Regions from separate parts of the Jeotgalibacillus marinus genome, predicted to be linked through region 4. Evidence: predicted binding sites of a transcription regulator. Region 4 holds the regulator's gene; each other region holds the start of a gene.
What was found. The regulator Rex, encoded in region 4, represses fermentation and respiration genes when NADH is low (regulators of the CRP and FNR family bind a similar motif). The targets are predictions, from matches to a motif close to TTGTGAAATATTTCACAA.
Positions count from the first base shown of each region.

Region 1: the regulator Rex is predicted to act here: its motif matches at 2,710-2,727, upstream of AB1471_RS03360 (AtpZ/AtpI family protein).
Region 2: the regulator Rex is predicted to act here: its motif matches at 2,848-2,865, upstream of AB1471_RS13650 (L-lactate dehydrogenase).
Region 3: the regulator Rex is predicted to act here: its motif matches at 2,670-2,687, upstream of AB1471_RS06585 (cytochrome ubiquinol oxidase subunit I).

Region 1 covers NZ_JBFMIA010000002.1:70,234-75,276, reverse strand. Annotated here, with positions in the region: gene upp (uracil phosphoribosyltransferase) at 552-1,181, shown strand; gene wecB (non-hydrolyzing UDP-N-acetylglucosamine 2-epimerase) at 1,311-2,462, shown strand; gene AB1471_RS03360 (AtpZ/AtpI family protein) at 2,881-3,117, shown strand; gene AB1471_RS03355 (ATP synthase subunit I) at 3,105-3,494, shown strand; gene atpB (F0F1 ATP synthase subunit A) at 3,501-4,214, shown strand; gene atpE (F0F1 ATP synthase subunit C) at 4,305-4,517, shown strand; gene atpF (F0F1 ATP synthase subunit B) at 4,662-5,043, shown strand, end outside.
Region 2 covers NZ_JBFMIA010000016.1:33,854-38,896, forward strand. Annotated here, with positions in the region: gene pckA (phosphoenolpyruvate carboxykinase (ATP)) at 1-864, shown strand, start outside; gene AB1471_RS13635 (DUF2584 domain-containing protein) at 915-1,157, opposite strand; gene AB1471_RS13640 (alpha/beta hydrolase family protein) at 1,177-1,968, opposite strand; gene ytkD (RNA deprotection pyrophosphohydrolase) at 1,971-2,450, opposite strand; gene AB1471_RS13650 (L-lactate dehydrogenase) at 2,978-3,931, shown strand; gene AB1471_RS13655 (L-lactate permease) at 3,977-5,043, shown strand, end outside.
Region 3 covers NZ_JBFMIA010000003.1:294,534-299,576, forward strand. Annotated here, with positions in the region: gene AB1471_RS06575 (potassium channel family protein) at 1-80, opposite strand, end outside; gene AB1471_RS06580 (cytochrome d ubiquinol oxidase subunit II) at 149-1,162, opposite strand; gene AB1471_RS06585 (cytochrome ubiquinol oxidase subunit I) at 1,233-2,561, opposite strand; gene AB1471_RS06590 (ABC transporter ATP-binding protein) at 2,797-4,617, opposite strand; gene AB1471_RS06595 (ABC transporter ATP-binding protein) at 4,622-5,043, opposite strand, start outside.
Region 4 covers NZ_JBFMIA010000029.1:3,285-8,327, forward strand. Annotated here, with positions in the region: gene AB1471_RS15915 (ABC-F family ATP-binding cassette domain-containing protein) at 1-1,920, opposite strand, end outside; gene AB1471_RS15920 (redox-sensing transcriptional repressor Rex) at 2,188-2,865, shown strand; gene AB1471_RS15925 (twin-arginine translocase TatA/TatE family subunit) at 2,926-3,102, shown strand; gene tatC (twin-arginine translocase subunit TatC) at 3,121-3,903, shown strand; gene AB1471_RS15935 (YdiK family protein) at 3,928-4,131, opposite strand; gene AB1471_RS15940 (CPBP family intramembrane glutamic endopeptidase) at 4,128-4,880, opposite strand.

The DNA.
Region 1 (5,043 bases), on a different contig from region 4:
GTAGAAGACCACCTATAGGGATGCTTTTTCATTTATATTAAACGTCTTGGGTAAGCGGTGATATCTAAATTTAATAAATGACTTATATAAACTGGGTGCGTCAGTTCTGTAAGGTATAACCCTATAAAAATTGGTTATAATAATTTGAGTTATCCTATCAAGTGAGGTGATTAAATGAATTTAAAAGAATTTGCGTCTTATACAAAAAAAGATATTTTCATTTTGGTAGTGGTCATTATAGTGATGTACAGTATATTTACTTTTGCTTATCTTTTTTTAAAAGATGTATTCAAGTTGTTGTTTTAATCAATTACACAAGGGCTTGCCGTTATTCGGCAGGATCTTTTTTATTTATTTTCAAAACTCCCACCACTTCTTCTTAGACTTCTCTATCTTCTGAAACATCGAAGGTTACGCGATAGATTAAGCTCTACTTATCCACCCTCGGTTTTGGCGATTTCTTGTCAAATTCCACGAAGTATGATAACTTTCGTGAGGATTTGCTTTATAATAGTAAGGAAAAACATGTTTACATAGAAGGAGTGGTAGCTATGGGAAAAGTTTATGTTTTCGACCATCCGTTAATTCAGCACAAACTGACATATATTCGTGACGAGCGAACGGGTACAAAAGACTTTCGTGAATTAGTTGACGAAGTTGCAACACTAATGGCATTTGAAATAACGCGAGATCTACCTTTAGAAGATGTTTATATTGACACACCAGTTAGCGAAGCTACAGGGAAGATCCTTTCAGGTAAAAAGTTAGCAATCGTTCCTATCCTGCGTGCAGGAATCGGTATGGTTGACGGTATTTTAAAATTGATTCCAGCTGCAAAAGTAGGACACGTGGGATTGTATCGTGATCCTGAAACACTGCAACCAATCGAGTACTACGTGAAACTTCCATCTGATGTGGAGGAACGTGATTTTATTTTGGTGGATCCAATGCTCGCAACGGGTGGATCGGCAGTTGAAGCCATTCACTCACTTAAAAAGCGTGGAGCGAAAAATATTAAATTCCTTTGTCTAGTAGCAGCTCCTGAAGGTGTCGAAGAAATCCAAAAAGAACACGACGACGTTGACATCTATATTGCATCTCTTGACGAAAAACTAAACGAAAAAGGCTACATCGTACCAGGTCTAGGCGATGCTGGCGACAGACTTTTCGGAACGAAATAATTCCTAACGAACAATAAAATGTTGAATTCGCATTGGCTTAAGGACACTTTTGTGCGTGAAGGGGTTTAACCCCGTTAGCGCTCAAAAGCGTTTTTTATATGCTTGCCTTAAAGAGGAGGAACCAGCATCATGTTCAAACGAATTAAGGTTATGACGATTTTTGGGACGAGACCTGAGGCGATTAAGATGTCTCCACTCGTACTTGAATTAAAGAAGCAAAGTGAATTTTTTGAACCGATTGTGACGGTTACAGCGCAACACCGTGAAATGCTAGATCAAGTGATGAATATTTTTAATATCACGCCTGACCATGATTTAAATATAATGAAGGATCGGCAAACGCTTATTGATGTGACAGCGCGTGGGTTGGAAGGCTTAGATCGCATTATGAAAGAGACGAAGCCTGATATCGTACTTGTTCATGGTGATACAACGACGACTTTCGTCGCGAGTCTTGCAGCATTTTACAATCAAATCGCAGTGGGACACGTGGAAGCAGGTCTTCGGACGTGGAACAAATACTCTCCATTCCCAGAAGAAATGAATCGTCAACTAACAGGCGTTGTAGCAGACCTTCACTTCTCACCAACCGATCAATCATTTGCCAATCTAATCCGTGAGAATAAACCAGAAGCAAGTATTTTCATTACGGGTAACACAGCGATTGATGCCTTAAAGACAACGGTAAAAGAGGATTACTCTAGTGAGATCTTAACGAAGCTTGGTGATGATCGCTTAATTCTTTTAACCGCTCATCGACGGGAAAACCTTGGTGAGCCAATGAAGAATATGTTTAGAGCAATTAAACGCATTGTGGACGAGCATGAGGATGTGCAGGTTGTATATCCGGTTCATATGAATCCAGCTGTTCGTGAAATTGCTCAAGAGATTCTTGGTGGAGACGATCGCATTCATTTAATCGAACCGCTTGATGTGATTGACTTCCATAACTTCGCATCAAAAGCCTATCTTATTTTAACGGATTCTGGTGGAGTGCAAGAAGAAGCACCGTCGCTTGGGGTACCAGTTCTTGTGTTACGTGATACGACAGAGCGTCCTGAAGGAATTGAAGCAGGTACGTTAAAGCTTGCAGGAATCAAAGAAGAACAAATTTATACGATGGCAAAAGAGCTTGTTGTTGATTCAAAAGCGCATGAAAAAATGTCGAAAGCATCCAATCCATATGGGGACGGAAATGCATCAAAACGAATTGCGGAAGCAATCCGTTTTCACTTCGATCAAATTTCTGAACGACCAGCCCCTTTTAATGTCGAAAAATAGCTCAAAAAGCATCATGGAGACGCGCCATCTCTATGGTGCTTTTTGCTTGTCTATGTCGAACTGAAGACCGGGCGTAAACTGTCACCCCGAAAACCATTTCGGGCTCTGAAATACCCTTGGTGAACAGCAATTCTTAGCTGTAAAGAGTGTTGAATCATGCTTTCGTTCGCTGGTGGGGACAGCGTATTTTAGCGAACGAAAGGTCGTTTTGTCCAAAATGTGAACGCGCTTAGAACCATTTTTGACGTTGTGAACTTTTTGTCGAGTACTCGTTGACATACAATAGTGCCTATTGTATGCTTTTAAAGGGTGTAATGATAAGGTTTTCATGGACTCGAGAAGCGGGCATTTTCCGGTTCTTTCGAGGCTTTTTTTTGCCCAGACCCCAATTCCATTCTCAGAATGTGAGGATGCGCTTATGTGTCAACATAGACGTCCGTACCGAGCGATGGCATTGTATTCTGCCATTCTGTCACAACTAGCTGGTTCCATGCTGGTCGGTCTTTTCGCCGGAAGGTGGTTAGATCAGAAATGGAACACAGAACCGCTGTTTTTGATCATGGGTTTAGTTCTTGGTCTTGGGACGGGAATTTACGCCATGCTTCGGCACAGTGAATCATTTCGACTCAGGAGACTAATAGAATGCCTGACCTAAAACAGCATTTCCAACGGTATACCAAGTACATATTATACTTGCTATCCATCTTCTTCCTCGGCTGGGGATTTACCCCCTATCCATCCGTTTTTCTAGGCCTAATACTAGGAAGTTCGCTCAGCCTTTTTAACCTCTGGTTGATTAGGAAGCGAATGGAGCGCTTTGATCGCGCGCTTGAAGAAGGGAAAAAAGTGCGCTCACTTGGAACGTTTTCTCGAATGGCCTCAGCAGGGGTTGCAGTGTTAATTGCATTGAAGTTTCCGGAATTCATTCACTTGATTTCCACTGTTATTGGATTAATGATGGTTTACATCGTCATTATGATAGATTATTTTTGGCAACAAACTATCCTACACAAGAAGCAGAAAGAGAGGTGAAAATAAATGGATCATGAAGCGCCGTTGCGTGAGTTTCTGGGGCTAACCTTTAATCTTTCCAATGTTCTGATGGTGACAGTTGCAAGTGTAATCGTGTTTCTTATCGCTGTTCTTTCGACAAGAGCACTAGCAATGAAGCCGACTGGAATGCAAAATTTCATGGAATGGATCATGGATTTTGTGCGAAATATCATTAAGAGTAACATGGACTGGAAAACGGGTGGTAGTTTCCATATTCTTGGTATTACCTTGATTATGTATGTGGCCATTTCCAACTTTTTGGGGTTGCCATTCGCGATCACATATGACCACGTATTATGGTGGAAATCACCAACAGCTGATCCAGTCATTACGATGACTCTTGCTATTATGGTTATTGGTTTAACCCATTATTATGGTATTAGAATGAAGGGCTTCAAGGAATACGGAAAAGACTTTTTCCGCCCAATGAGTTTCCTATTCCCGCTGAAGATCATTGAAGAATTCGCTAATACGTTAACACTCGGTTTACGTCTCTACGGTAACGTCTACGCAGGTGAGATCCTACTCGCACTATTAGTAGGAGGATTAGCTACTACTGGTGCTTTTGGTTGGGCTGCAGCAGCAATTCCAACGCTCGCTTGGATGTCATTCAAAGTCTTTATCCTTACAATCCAAGCATATATCTTTGTTATGTTAACGATGGTTTATATGTCTCACAAAGTGAGTCACGACCATTAATATATTACCTGTTCAGTAAATGAACAATCAGTATTCATAAAAAATTATTATCTAATACAAGGAGGATTTCCCCAAATGATTACAGGTTCAATTGGTCTATTAGCAGCAGCAATAGCGGTAGGTTTAGCAGCACTAGGTGCAGGTATCGGTAACGGTATGATCGTTTCTAAAACAGTAGAAGGTATCGCTCGTCAACCAGAAGCTCGTGGTATGCTTCAAACTACAATGTTCATCGGGGTTGCATTGGTTGAGGCCGTTCCGATTATCGCAGTAGTTATTGCGTTCATCGTACAAGGTCAATAATCACGTAACAACGTTCCAACCTGGCGAAGATCATTCCAAGCGAACCTTCGCCATTCCTTTATGTCTATAATCTTTCTCTCAAATAGTAGAAAGATGAACTATACATTGTATTTTTGATCAACTCTTGAAGGGAGTGAAACGAGCGTGTTCACACTTGACGCATTTATTCTTGGAGCAGGTAGTGGCTTTAACGGTGGAGATATTCTTTTCCAACTAGTTATGTTCATGATCTTATTGTTCCTAATGAAGAAATTCGCATGGGGTCCACTTATGGGCATCATGAAGCAACGTGAAGACCACATTGCTGGTGAAATTGAAGCAGCTGAAAAAAGTCGTATTGAAGCAAAGCAACAGCTTGAAGAGCAACGTCAACTTTTAAAAGAAGCTCGTCAAGACGCACAAGAACTGATTGAAAACGCGCGTAAACAAGGTGCCCTTCAACGTGAAGATGTTATTTCTGCCGCTCGTGCAGAATCTGATCGTATGAAAGAATCTGCATTACGTGAAATTGAGACTGAAAAAGATC
Region 2 (5,043 bases), on a different contig from region 4:
CTTTCAGCAGATGCTGACCGACGTCTTATTGGAGATGATGAGCATGGATGGTCTGATAATGGTATCTTCAACATTGAAGGCGGCTGCTATGCAAAATGTATCCAACTTACTCAAGAAAAAGAGCCACAAATTTTTGATGCCATCCGCTTTGGATCTGTGCTAGAAAATGTTGTTCTTGATCCTGAAACTAAAGTTGCAGATTATAATGATTCATCTCTAACTGAAAATACACGTGCGGCGTATCCACTACAGGCAATGACAAATATTGTTGAACCAAGTTTGGCTGGGCATCCGAACACGATTTTATTTTTAACAGCTGATGCGTTCGGCGTATTGCCTCCGATCTCAAAGTTGACAAAAGAGCAAGCAATGTACCACTTTTTAAGTGGCTACACATCAAAACTTGCAGGTACGGAACGTGGGATTACAGAGCCAGAGGCAACATTCTCCACTTGCTTTGGCTCACCTTTCTTACCACTTCGTCCAACAGTGTACGCTGAAATGCTTGGGCGTAAAATGGAAGAGCACGATGTTCAAGTTTTCCTTGTCAATACAGGCTGGACAGGTGGAGCGTATGGCACAGGCTCACGTATGAAATTATCATACACACGAGCAATGATTCGTGCGGCACTTCAAGGCGAGCTAACGAACACAGAAACGACGAAAAATGGTCTATTTGGGCTTGAAACACCTCTACATGTACCAGGTGTACCTGACGACGTGCTTGTGCCTCGTTTTGCTTGGTCAAACGAGCAAGCATATGAGAAAAAAGCATTAGAGCTTGCTAATCAATTTAAAGAAAACTTTAAAAAATTCTCGAATGTTGATGAGAAAATTGTAAAATTAGGTGGACCTTTAGTCTAGGTTTTATTAGTAATAAAATGAGTGCCCAGTTCAACTTGGGCACTCATTTTTTAATTACTAGACTGTAAAGATATAAGTTCATAGGAAATGATTGTGCTGTTATCTCTCCACTCTACACGATAGATCTCAGCTGTCCCGCTCAGTTCTCCTTGTATCGTTCGTTTTACTTCTAATGGGACGTGCATTGGATACAAGCGATAGCCTTCTTTTATTAGTTGAAAAAAGTTTTCTTGTTGTCGATGTTCTTTCCCTTTTGTCACGATCATGGTGTTCAATTCTAAAGGCATTCCCATACATTTCACTCCTTACGGCTCATTCTTCTCGCTGACGTTTCATCCACTGACAAAGATCTCTAACCACTTGGCGATTAGTGTCAGGTGGAAATACATGATTAAAATCGTCAAAAAACCACGTTTCATATTTTTTGTCTAATTGTTTTAATCGTTCTTTTAATCGGTATGCGTGTTCAATTGAAACATTCACGTCTTTTACCCCATGGATAATTAAAACGGGTGCATTTACTTTTTGTAATTCATAAAGAGGCGTTCGATAGCGATAAGCTTCTGGGTGTTTCATTGGTGAACCACCAATCACTCGTTTCATCATGCGTCGCAGATCTTTGCGCTCTTCATACGTTAACACTATATCAGAGACACCGCCCCATGTCGTGATCGATGCAATCGTTGGATACTCAACAGCCACTTGAAGGGCCATCACACCACCTCGCGAAAAGCCAAACACATGAATGCGTTCCGCAATGACGAGAGGATGATTTTTTAGCACTTCAACACCCGAAAAAGCATCCTTTCGATCTTCTCCAGCAAAATCTTCATTCCCCTCTCCCCCACGATTTCCACGGTAGTACGGAGCGAAAACGATAAACCCTTGTGCAGCAAATTGGGCAATACGGGAAGAGCGAACCATCCCCACACTCTTAATCCCCCCTCTTAAATAGAGGAAACCGTCCATTGCTTCTGTGCCAATAGGTTCGGCTAACAATCCCTTCACTTTTAAGCCGCCAGACCATAATGTTAGTATAAATAATTCTACAGCAGGGTGTGGTGATGGAAAAGGAATACGCTGAATAATTTCACCATCTTTCATCGTTAAACCTCTCTTTCTTTCAAATGCTTTTCCCAAAAAAGATGCGCATGAACAACAACATCATCTTTCATAATAAAACTAAATTGATCTTCATTTCGGTGAACTAATAGATCTTCCTCTAGAAGATGTGGTCCATTCGTTTCAAAATAATGATCTTGTTCGATAAAATGAGTTACTTCAGTGAAAAAAATAGATTTTATAATCGAAGGATTTCCTTCCACCTTGTACTGCCCAATATAATAAAGATCGCTTATCTCTGCACCGACTTCCTCTCTTACTTCTCGACGTGCAGCTTGTTCGACCGTTTCACCTTGTTCAACTTTCCCCCCAGGAAACTCTAACCCTCTTTTTTTATGCTTCGTCATCACCCATTTGTTTTCATATCGTGTCATGATCCAGACATGTTTTGGGCTTTCAGAAAAAGGCTGATCATCAAATGATAGCTCTACTTTTTTATTAAAAAAATCCTTAAATATGTACATTTTTCACCTCCTTATTTGAAGGAAATAAAACTACTTATTTTTTTTACCGTTTTTTAAGAAGCGATTAAAGGATGACGATAATTTGTCGATGATTTTACATTTCAGCAAGATGGTTCTTACTATATTTTAACCCTGAATGCCTCAAGAGAAAAGTCTGGACGAATTCACGACCCGGGAAGTTTTCAAAAAACACTCTTCTTGGAGGTTTTGAGTACCAAATGATCATCGCTTTTCTAAGAGTGAAATCGTACGTTGGGAAAAGCCAAACGGATCTAAAAATGAGTATGAAATTTCAACTTGTGGCAATTCTAGTGAGAGGAAAACGCTTTAAATAACAAAAAGTGATACTGTAGAAAAAAACACTTTACAATTAACAACAATCAGGAGTAGAATATGTTTGTGAAACATTTCACAATAATATATTTTAAAAATTGTAGTGATGCACAAAAAATTTTATTTATTTGTTTACTTATTTGTGAACTATTTCACAATATTTATACACTTACTCAAACTAAGGAGGAATTGATATGATTCAAAGAAACGTCAATCGTGTAGTACTTATTGGGGCAGGATCTGTAGGGAGCAGTTATGCATTCGCGTTACTTAATCAATCGATTACAGAAGAATTAGTCATTATCGATCTAAATGAAAATAAAGCGATGGGTGATGCCATGGATTTGAATCATGGTAAAGTGTTTGCACCTAATCCAACGAAAACATGGTATGGAAATTTTGATGATTGTAAAGATGCCGCTATCGTGTGTATTTGCGCGGGCGCGAACCAAAAACCAGGTGAAACTCGCTTAGATCTTGTCGAGAAGAATTTAAAGATTTTCAAGTCGCTTGTTGATCAGGTTATGGCCAGTGGCTTTGATGGGATGTTCTTAGTTGCAACTAACCCTGTGGATATTTTGACTTATGCTACATGGAAATATAGTGGTCTACCGACAGAACGAGTAATTGGTAGTGGTACGATTCTTGATTCTGGTCGTTTTCGCTTTTTGCTCGGCGAGTACTTTGATGTATCCCCAGCTAACGTTCATGCACATATTATTGGTGAACATGGTGATACAGAGCTACCGGTTTGGAGTCAAGCTGATATAGGTGGAGTGCCCGTTACTGAATTAATCGAAAGAAATTCAGCTTATCAGATGAAAGATTTAGATGAGCTCTTTGTGAACGTTCGCGATGCAGCTTACCATATTATCGAGAAAAAAGGAGCAACTTATTATGGGATTGCCATGGGGCTCGCTCGAATAACAAAAGCCATTTTAAATAATGAAAATAGCATCCTAACTGTAAGCACGTACCTTGACGGACAGTACGAAGAAGAAAATGTTTATATAGGCGTTCCCGCTATTGTGAATCGAAACGGAATCAGGGAAGTTATAGAATTAACGCTCAATGAGCATGAACAAAAACAGTTTAAACACAGTGCCAAGGTATTAAAAGATGTTTTGGCTCCTCACTTTAAAGAATAATAAGAAGAATTCTTGCATGCTACTTTTAGAATGGAGAGACTATTTATGTGGTTACAACAATATGACCCGTTCGGTAATGAAATTTTAAGTGCACTAGTTGCTGTTCTTCCGATCGTATTTTTCTTTTTAGCTTTAACAATGTTTAAAATGAAGGGCATTCTCGCCGCTCTTCTTACCCTTTGTTTTAGCTTTCTTGTATCTGTCCTGTTTTTCGATATGCCGTTTGCCAAAGCTTTTTCTGCCTCAGTCCTTGGAATATTTAATGGCTTATGGCCAATTGGATATATCGTAATTATGGCGGTGTGGCTTTACAAAATTGCCGTTAAAACAGGTAAATTCACCGTTATACGTGCCAGTATAGCAGGTATATCTCCCGATCAACGACTACAGCTTTTACTCATTGGCTTTTGCTTTAACGCCTTTTTAGAAGGGGCAGCTGGGTTTGGTGTTCCGATTGCGATTTGTGCGGCATTACTTGTAGAGCTTGGCTTCCGTCCGTTGAAGGCAGCGGCACTATGTTTAATTGCGAATGCTTCTTCTGGAGCATTCGGTGCGATTGGGATACCGGTCATTGTGGGGGCACAGATGGGGAATATAGAAGCGATTGAACTATCACGGACACTTGCATTTACGCTTCCAATGATTTCTTTCACGATACCATTTCTGTTGATCTTTATTCTTGATGGACTTAAAGGAATTAAGGAAACCTTACCAGCATTGTTCCTTGTTAGTGGGATATACACAGGTGTCCAACTATTCACCATCCTTGTCCTAGGACCAGAGCTTGCAAATATATTAGCAGCGTTAGCTAGCTTAGCGGGACTTGCCTTGTTCTTACGGAAATGGCAACCTAAAAACACTTACCGAGAAAATAGCTCTCCTGAAGGATCAGAAACAAAAAAATATAGCTTGAAAGAGATTGTGAAAGCATGGTCTCCGTTTTATATTTTAACGGCTGTGGTTACAGTTTGGAGTTTACCTGCATTTAAAGCACTTTTTGATGAAGGTGGCCTTTTATTTAAAACAACCATCTTAGTAAAAGCGCCATTTTTACATCAGCAAGTTTTAAAAGCACCTCCTATTGCACCGGCAGAAACAGCTCTTGATGCGAT
Region 3 (5,043 bases), on a different contig from region 4:
TCCATGCCTTGTTCGATTAACTCACGTACAATACTTCCGCCAAAACGCCCCAGCCCAACAACAACAAACTCCTTTTTCACAATAATTCCCCCAGATCCATCTTCTTAATAAATCTTATTTTACCATACTCTTTTCATTTAAAAGGCGATTATTTTTTCCCTTTAATATAATCTGCGTCAAATAAAAACAGTCGCATAAGCAGGTAGAGTGATGGGATTAACAACAGTAAACCAGCAATAAAGACCACAACAAGTGCTGTACCCATTGTTTCATTTACAACACTGCCTTCAATCGTGATGTATGGATATAAAATATACGGCAAATGAGATGCTCCGTAGCCGAAAAATGCAAAGAAGAATTGGAGCATTACCATGATAAATCCGATTCCAAACATTTTCTTTTGATAAACAAGGAATGTGGCAATCATAAAGAATACTAATGATAAGCCAAACATCCACCAAATGTCGATAGCATTTTGGAAGTGTTCTGGATTGTGTTCACGAAGAGCTACGAATACCATTAAGCTAGCGACAATCGTCGGTGCACTCCAAAGTAATGAGAATTTCCGCATGATTCCTCTAGACTCCATATCCTCTGCTCGATCTGCATAGTACGTAAGAAAACTAGCACTAATGTATAACACAGAGACAATCGCAAGCACAACTACACTCCATGAATAAGGACTAGTAAATAACTCTTTTGCTAAAAATACGACATTATTATCAGATACATCCAAAAATCCACCCTCAGAAATCGTCAGTGCAGTTGACAGTGCTGCTGGAATTAGCAACCCCGTTGCACCATACAAAAATAAGAAAAATGTACTGTTTTTCGATCCGTAGTTACCAAATGCATAAAAGGCACCTCGGATTGCTAGCAAAATAATCCCCACGCTTCCTGGTATTAGTAACGCTGTCCCAAAGTAGTATGCCGTATCTGGAAAAAATCCAATAAGGCCAACAAAGAAAAAGACAAAAAAGACATTTGTTACTTCCCAAACAGGCGATAAGTACCTGTTAATCAATTGACTCATTATATGTTCTTGTTTTGAAACCCTCGCATAATAAGCAAAAAAACCAGCACCAAAATCAATCGAAGCGACAATTAAGTAACCGTATAAAAAGATCCATAGTACCGTTATACCAATTAACTCTAAGCTCACGATCTTCTACTCCCTCCTACTAGATAAAGGGGGAGAAAACGACCTCTCCCCCTTCTAATTTATCGATGATTCACTTCGGAAAACGTCTTTCAAGTTCTGCTTCTGGAGGTTTGTTTTTAAACATTTTTATCAACACTGTTACACAGAAAGTTCCTAGAACTCCATAGAGCAATAAGAACATTGCAAGAGCGATTCCAACATCACCTGAAGTCGTTGATGCCTGATCCACCGTCATTAACCCTCTTAAAATCCACGGCTGACGACCAACTTCTGCAAAGATCCAACCAAATTCAATCGCAAGCATAGCCAATGGTCCACTTGCTACAATCCCCCATAAAAGAGGCTTATTCCACTCATTAAATCGTTTCATAAATATAAATACGATGAATATCCCCGCAATAAAGAGCGAATACATTCCGATTATAACCATTAAATCAAACATATAATGGATCCACAATGGAGGCTGCTCATCCTCTGGAAATTCATTTAAACCAATTACTTCCGTATCAAATGAGTTGCCTGCTAGAAAACTAAGAACCCCCGGTAATCGAATTTCATTACTTACCTCTCCATCTTCGTTTATGGTACCGAAAATGATCAAGTCAGCATTTTGTTCCGTCTCAAAGTGCCATTCAGCTGCTGCTAACTTTTCTGGTTGATAATCAGCTAAGAATTTTGCTGATAGATCACCAGCAAATGCAGTTCCCGCAGCGAATATGAAACCAGCTACCATGGTTAAACGTAATGCTTTTTTATGATAATCCGTTCCTTTTTTACGTAAAATAATAAACGCAGTAATCGCTGCCAAGATGAATGCTGATGTCATATAACTCGACATAACAACATGAAAAACTTTCGATGGGGTGGCTGGATTAAACATAGCTGCAATCGGGTCAATATTTACGGTTTTTCCATCTACAATCTCAAACCCTTGTGGTTGATTCATAAAGGCATTCACTGTAGTAATAAAAAATGCTGATAACGTGGATCCTATCATAATGGGAATCGTCAACAGCCAATGAAGCCAGCGGTTCTTAAAGCGATCCCACGTATATAAATAAATACCTAAGAAAATAGCTTCAAAAAAGAATGCGAATGTTTCCATAAAAAGTGGCAGAGCGATAACTTGGCCTGCAACTTGCATAAAGCTCGGCCAAAGTAGTGCCAGTTGAAGTCCAATCGCGGTACCCGTAACAACACCTACTGCTACCGTAATTGTATATCCACGCGCCCACCGTCTTGCAAGCAATAAATAGTGAGAGTCATTTCGTTTAATCCCTAAAAATTCCGCAATGGCAATCATTATAGGTACTCCAACACCCAATGTTGCAAATATAACGTGGAAAATTAAAGTACTTGCAGTCAATAATTGACTTAGCATAACGCTATCCAATTCCAATTATTTCGCCTCCTAAACACTTCGTCTTTCTGTTAGTTTTACTATACCACTTCAGTTTTACTAGTATAAAATATTAAGGTGCGTTGTGAAGTATTTAAAATGAACAATTTGTGAACTCATTCACAAATATTGTATCACTTTTATTAGAATTTCTAAAAGGGAATGCATGGATATGGTCATATGACCACATTGAATAGACGACAAAACCCCTCTGATAAAGGCCAGAGGGGTTATTTTATAAAGCTTCAAGCATATTAAATTGTGAACCAACAAGCCTCTGATAAATACCCTCCTGCTTCATCAACTCATCATGACTCCCGTGTTCCATCAAACGACCGTGATCAAGCACATATATTCGGTCTACTTCACGAATTGTTGAGAGACGGTGTGCAATAATTAGTGCAGTTCTTCCGTTCAGAAGAGTTTTAAGTGCATGTTGAATGTGTACTTCCGTTTCTGTATCAATTGAAGCTGTTGCCTCATCTAAAATGATAATACGTGGATCAGCAAGTAGCGCTCGAGCAAACGATATCAGCTGGCGTTCTCCAACAGATAAAATATTGCCTCGTTCTTCCACTTCTGTATTGTATCCATTTGGCAATTTCTCGATAAACCCACTTGCACCAATTGCTTTTGCAGCTTCAACGATTTTCTCATCCGGCGCATTAGGATTACCGAATCGTATATTATCTTTAATCGTTCCAGAGAAAATAAAAGTATCCTGCAATACAATCGAGATTTGTGATCGCAAACTCCTCAAAGATAGATCACGCAAATCATGACCATCCATTTTAATTTCACCCGCAGTAGGATCATAAAAGCGCGTGATCATATTAGCTATCGTCGTTTTACCAGAGCCGGTATGACCAACAAGTGCAATCGTTTCTCCCGCTTTAATGTCCAAAGAAATGCCATCAAGTGCTTTTCGATCACTTGAATACGCAAAATCAACTTGGTTAAATTGAATGTCACCTTTAATTTGATCGAGTGTTTTAGCATTTTTCTTTTCTGAAACGTTTGGTTGTTCATCTAAAAACTCAAAAATACGTTCTGAAGATGCCATCCCCACCAATAATTGGTTATAGACCATTCCAAGACGAGAAATTGGTTCCCAGAACATGCCTAGTAACAAAGCGAATGAAACGAACTCACCTAGCTCCAGACTTCCATTTTGAATCAACGTTGCACCGTACCAAATTAAGATCGCAGACCCAATCGCATTCGTCATTTCTACTAGTGGTCGGAAAGTAGCATTTTTTTTGGTCGCTTCTCTCCAACTTTCAAAACTTTCGGTGTTTATTCCGTCAAAGAATTGAGCATTTTCTCTTTCTTGTGTAAATGATTGCGTGACACGAATTCCTTGTAAACTTTCATTTAAATGAGAATTAAGCTTGGATTGCTTTAAACGCACTGTTTGCCAAGACCGACGAATCCTTCTTCTCAGCTTTGTTGAAATAAGGAACATCAATGGTAAAATCACCATAACTGCAAGTGCCAATTCCGGACTGATTGTAAATAAGATGACAAAGATACCCATCAGCATCAATACATCCATCAACAGGTTTATAACGCCATTTGTAAAAAGTTCTTGTAATGAGTTAATATCATTCATAATCCGAACGAGTATTGACCCCGCAGAACGTTGATCAAAAAAACGATTACTTAACCATTGAACGTGCGTGAAAAGATGCTTTCTCAAATCGTATATAACACTTTGCCCTAATATATTCATCCACCGTATTCGATAAATATTCGCAACATAATTCATTAAATATAATACAGAAATCACTCCGACTAGGATCATCAGTAAGTTTCTATCGCCAGTTGTAACTGCTTCACCAATCACATAAACCCCGATTAAGATTGGAATAGTTAGCCTTACTGCAGTCGTAAGAAAAACCATTACAATGGATAGCGGTAGTAATTTTTTTGAATACGGCTTTAAATAGCGTAAAAGTCTCCAAAGTTGAAGCCAGTTAAACGGCTTTTCGATCACTTGATCCGTTGAGTAACGGAAGCGATTCATTACTTGACTACTCGGTACTTGTTTTTGCATGGTATCACCCCATTTCTGTTTGTGTTTGGAGCATATGTTTTTGATCTTTAAATTGAATGTTGTAGATTCTTCTATACTGGCCTTGTTCGTGTATTAACGAGTAATGCGCACCTCGATTTGTGATCTTACCGTTGTCAAATACTAGAATTTCATCAGCGTGCTTTAACGAAGAAATCCTGTGGGCAATAATAAACGTTGTTCTTCCCTTCATGACTTCTTGTAACGCCTGCTGAATTTTAAATTCCGTTTGCATATCAACAGCACTTGTTGCATCATCTAAAATTAAAATGCTTGGATCCAAACATATGGCGCGTGCAATCGCAATTCTTTGCTTTTGTCCACCAGATAAGCCAAGACCCCTTTCCCCGAGCATTGTGTCATAGCCATTTGGTAGTTCCATAATAAATTCATGGGCTTGCGCGCGTT
Region 4 (5,043 bases):
AAGCTCAGCCCATTCCTCCAGCAATCTATCCATCGTGACTTTGTTTTGCTCAATTGACGCATTACACTCCATAACTCGTTCGTGATCTTGAAAAATTTCAGGATCACATAATAGTTTTTCTTTTTCTTTTATTTGATCTTCAAGTTTTGTAATTTGAAGTTCTATTTCTTCTAATCTTCTACGTTTTTGACGTTCTTTTCGTTTTTGTTCTTTATCTAATTGAAACTTATTTTTATCCGTTTGTACCGACTTATCTTGCTGTTGTGAAAAAGATGAATTTTCGAGTTCGTAAGCTTCAAGTTCTGCCTGTTCTTGCTTTTTCTCTTTGTAATAATCGTAGTCACCCAAAAATTCAGTAGCACCATCAAGGGACATTTCCAAAACCTTGGTGGCAATCCGATTGATAAAATAGCGATCGTGTGAAACAAATAAGATTGTCCCAGGAAAATCCATTAATGCATTTTCTAAGATTTCCTTGCTATCAAGATCTAAGTGGTTTGTAGGCTCATCTAAAATTAAAAAATTTGATTGTTGCATCATGAGTTTAGCTAAAGCGAGTCTAGCTTTTTCCCCACCACTTAACGTAGAAACTGGTTTTAACACATCTTCTCCAGAGAATAGAAAGTTACCTAAAATCGTCCGTATATCTTTCTCGTTTTTCATCGGATAGTCGTCCCAGAGTTCATTAAGAACCGTTTTTTTGGAATGTAACTCTGCTTGTTCTTGGTCATAATACCCAACCGTAACATTAGAACCGTAGCGTATTTCACCATTTAGAGGGGTGAGTTTTTTTACGATCGTTTTCAGCAACGTAGATTTCCCCACTCCATTTGGACCTATTAGGGCAATATTATCCTGTCTTGCAATGGCTGCAGTTAGTTGTGATGACACAGCTTCTTCATAACCGATAGAAAGGTTTTGTAGCTTCAAGACATCATTGCCACTTTGTCGATCGATACTAAATGAAAAGTTTGCTGATTTCTCGTCGCCTTGTGGTCGATTTAGTTTTTCCATTTTCTCTAGTTTTTTTCTGCGGCTTTGTGCCTGCTTAGTAGTCGACGCACGGACAAGATTTCGCGCGATAAAATCTTCCATTTTCATGATTTCTTCTTGTTGTTTATCGAACTCTTTTAATTCACGCTCATAGTTTTGTGCTTTTTGATCAAGATAAAAGCTGTAGTTCCCGTGGTATTTTCGTGATCGATGCCTTGAAAGTTCCACGACTTGATTCACAACTTTATCAAGGAAATAGCGGTCATGTGAAACGATTAAAATAGCCCCAGGATAACCTTGTAGATAGTTTTCAAGCCAAGAAAGTGTTTCAATGTCTAGGTGGTTCGTAGGCTCATCCAAAATCATGACGTCTGGTTTCGTTAATAAAAGCTTACCCAAGGCTAGACGTGTTTTTTGTCCGCCGCTTAAAGATGAAATAGGCGTATTGTAATTAAAATCTTGGAAGCGTAGACCGTGTAAGACAGAGCGAATATCAGCTTCGTATTGATAACCACCCATTTCTTTAAATTGCACTTGAAGTTCATCGTACTCTTTCATTAAGCGATCATAACGCTCTTGGTTTTCATAAATCGAAGGATCTGCCATTTGTTGCTCCTGCGATCGTAGGTCTTTTTCCATTTTTTTAAAATGATCAAAGACTTGGAGCATCTCATCCCAAATTGAAAGTTCTGATTCCAAGCCACTATGTTGTTCAAGGTAGCCCATCGAAACTTCTTTTGGTTTAATTATCTCGCCTTGGTCGTGTGATAATTGACCAATGATCATTTTTAATAGCGTCGATTTCCCCGCACCGTTGCGCCCGACTAAAGCGATACGATCTTTTGTTTGAACTTCAAGCTTTATATTAGAAAGAATCTCTTCAGCACCAAAAGCTTTAGAGAGTTGATTAACTTGTAATAATATCATCGTTTAGCCACCTCAATTTTCTTCCTTTAGTGTATCGCAACAAAGAACGTCAAGGCAATATACTGGATTTGTGAAAAAATTGCAATCTTTGCACTGTGCCCAAATAATAGTGTATGATCTAATGGAATGGTTTTAAGAGCGAAGTAACAATAACTGTAACGCTCATAATTGAAAGCGCCATCAGATTTCGTTGTGACAAAAGATGCTACAAAATGTTGTGGCTACCTTTATACGTCATGCCATGAATGCATTAGGGGGAGAATGTGCATGAGTCAAGAGAAGATTAAAATTCCGCAAGCGACGGCTAAGCGACTACCATTATATTATCGATTTTTGAAAAATTTACATGCCTCAGGAAAACAACGAGTGTCGTCTAGAGAATTAAGTGACGCGGTAAAAGTAGATTCGGCAACGATTCGTCGTGATTTTTCATACTTTGGTGCGTTAGGGAAAAAAGGATATGGGTATAATGTGGATTATCTTCTAACTTTTTTCCGTAAAACGCTGGATCAAGATGAGGTAACTAAGGTAATTTTGGTAGGTGTGGGGAACCTTGGAACGGCTTTTCTTCATTATAATTTCTTGAAAAATAATAATACTAAAATCGAAATGGCTTTTGATGCAGATTCGAAAAAAGCGGGCACATCCATTGGAGATGTTCCAATTTACTCCATGGATGAGTTAGAAGAGCGAATGAACTCTAGTAAGATTGAGGTTGCGATCTTAACGGTGCCAGTAGGTCCAGCCCAAGTGATAACAGATCGACTTATACCGTTAGAAATTAAAGGAATTCTTAATTTTACACCAGCAAGGTTGAATGTACCGGATGATATCCGCGTCCACCACATTGATTTAGCAGTGGAGCTTCAGTCACTCATTTACTTTTTGAAAAATTATGACTCAGATGACGTAGAAACGTCACAATTGGAAGACACATTACAATAGCAAGTTGAGGCAGAATGATTTATGATGGTAAGGAAAGAAAGAGGAGGTGCAATCATTATGATGCCAGGTGGTATTAGCCTAGTATTTATCGCTGTCGTTGCCCTATTAATATTTGGCCCTAAGAAGCTTCCTGAATTAGGTAAAGCTGCTGGGAGCACTCTTCGTGAATTCAAGAATGCAACGAAAGGCTTAGCTGACGACGATGATGACAACAAAAAGGAAGATAAGAAGCAATAAAAACAGGATGGTGGCCATATGAACGAGAAAGGTATGTCCGTCCATGATCATATAAATGAAATAAGAAAACGACTCATTATTGTAGTCGTTTTCTTTCTATTTGCTATTGTGATCGGATTTTTTCTTGCAGAGCCTCTAATGAAATTTTTGCAATCATCCGATGAAGTACAGCAAATAACGCTCAACGCATTTAAGGTGACGGATCCAGTTAAAATTTATTTCCAAATCACCTTATTTGTTGCGTTTATCATGACGGCTCCGTTAATTTTATATCAGCTCTGGTCGTTTGTCTCTCCAGGGTTACATGAAAAAGAGCGACGTGTCACACTAAGTTATATTCCGGTATCAGCAATCCTATTTTTATTAGGACTTTCTTTTGCTTATTTTATTTTATTTCCATTTGTTTTTCGATTTATGTTCAACGTGTCTGAGAAATTAGAAATCGTACCAGTGATTGGCATCAATGAGTTTTTTGAATTTCTATTTCAAATGACGATTCCATTCGGATTTTTGTTTCAATTACCAGTTATCATGCTTTTCGTGACTCGATTGGGAATTGTCACACCGATGTTCTTGTCGAAAATTCGTAAATATTCTTATTTTGTGCTGTTTGTTGTCGCAGCTTTTGTTACACCACCCGAGCTTTTTTCGCATTTACTTGTAACGGTACCGTTGCTTGCTTTATACGAAATTAGTCTCTGGATTGCAAAAATCGGGTATCGCAAAGCCATGCAAGCAGAAGCAAAACAACGTGTCATTGAAGAGCAAGAACGACGAGAACGAATTGATCGCGAATCATAAAAAAGTAGAGGAGCCATGGCCCCTCTACTTTTTTTCTTTTATATGTTTTTTAATTTTAAAGTGGAGGAGGATCATTCGTAATCCAGAGCCAATATCAAACGTAGCAAGAGCAATGAAAAGATAAGCAAATAATCCCCAACCCGAAGTATTCACACTATTAATAGCAAAATAAGTGAAAGCAATGCCTAATAGTAGGTAAATAACTCCATGAGCGAGTGGTGATCTCATAGCACTCCTCCTATACAAGCACGTAGTAAAATAAATAAGGCTTCGCTTCGTTCAATCATTTCTTGGAGTTGATCAGCGAAAAAGAACTGAGTGAACACAACAAACGTGTTGATCGAAATGTGGGCAATGATTGGAACGATAATTCGTTTTGTATGCGCATATAAAAAGGCAAACGCAAAGCCCATAGCAGTATACATTAAAATGTGTGTGAAGTCCATATGAATCACACCAAAGATTAGCGCACTCAACATCCCTGAAATAAAGAAATTGTATTTACGGTATAACCATCCGAAAATAACACCACGAAAGACGATTTCCTCCAAAATGGGACCAAGCACAGCAATCGCAAAAGCGGCAATTGGTACATACGACATTAGATCAATGATGCTAGCTGTATTCTCTGACTCTACATCAATACCAAGAAATTGTGTTTGGATCAAACCTGCCATTGCTTGACTAAAGAAAGCGAGGAAAATCCCTAAGAATGACCACAAAACAACCTTTCCAGAAGTAGCGGGATTTCCTTCTAAAGTAAGTAGGTTATCGTGTTTATTAACGAGCAAAAGTGTAATGATTGTAGTTGTGAAAAAGCTAAAAAAGATCCAGTAACCTGCCGCAAGGTTTAACATTTTTGCAGTATCGCCGTCAGAAATATTTGACCCAATAAAATAAAACATGGGTATGCCTGCAATTCCTGAAAGTTGCATGACAATATATGCGATCAAGATAATTAGAAAGGTACGGTTCACGTGCATACTCCTTTAAATGAATTTGTCGATACATTTTATTCTACTAATAAAAGCAGATGGCATCAAATTAAACATCTTTTTAGACGAAAGAGGATCAACTCGTTCATCAAGGCATAGGGCGGCGATCAACAACAAGACTAAGCTCAAACTGGCTACGCTACAT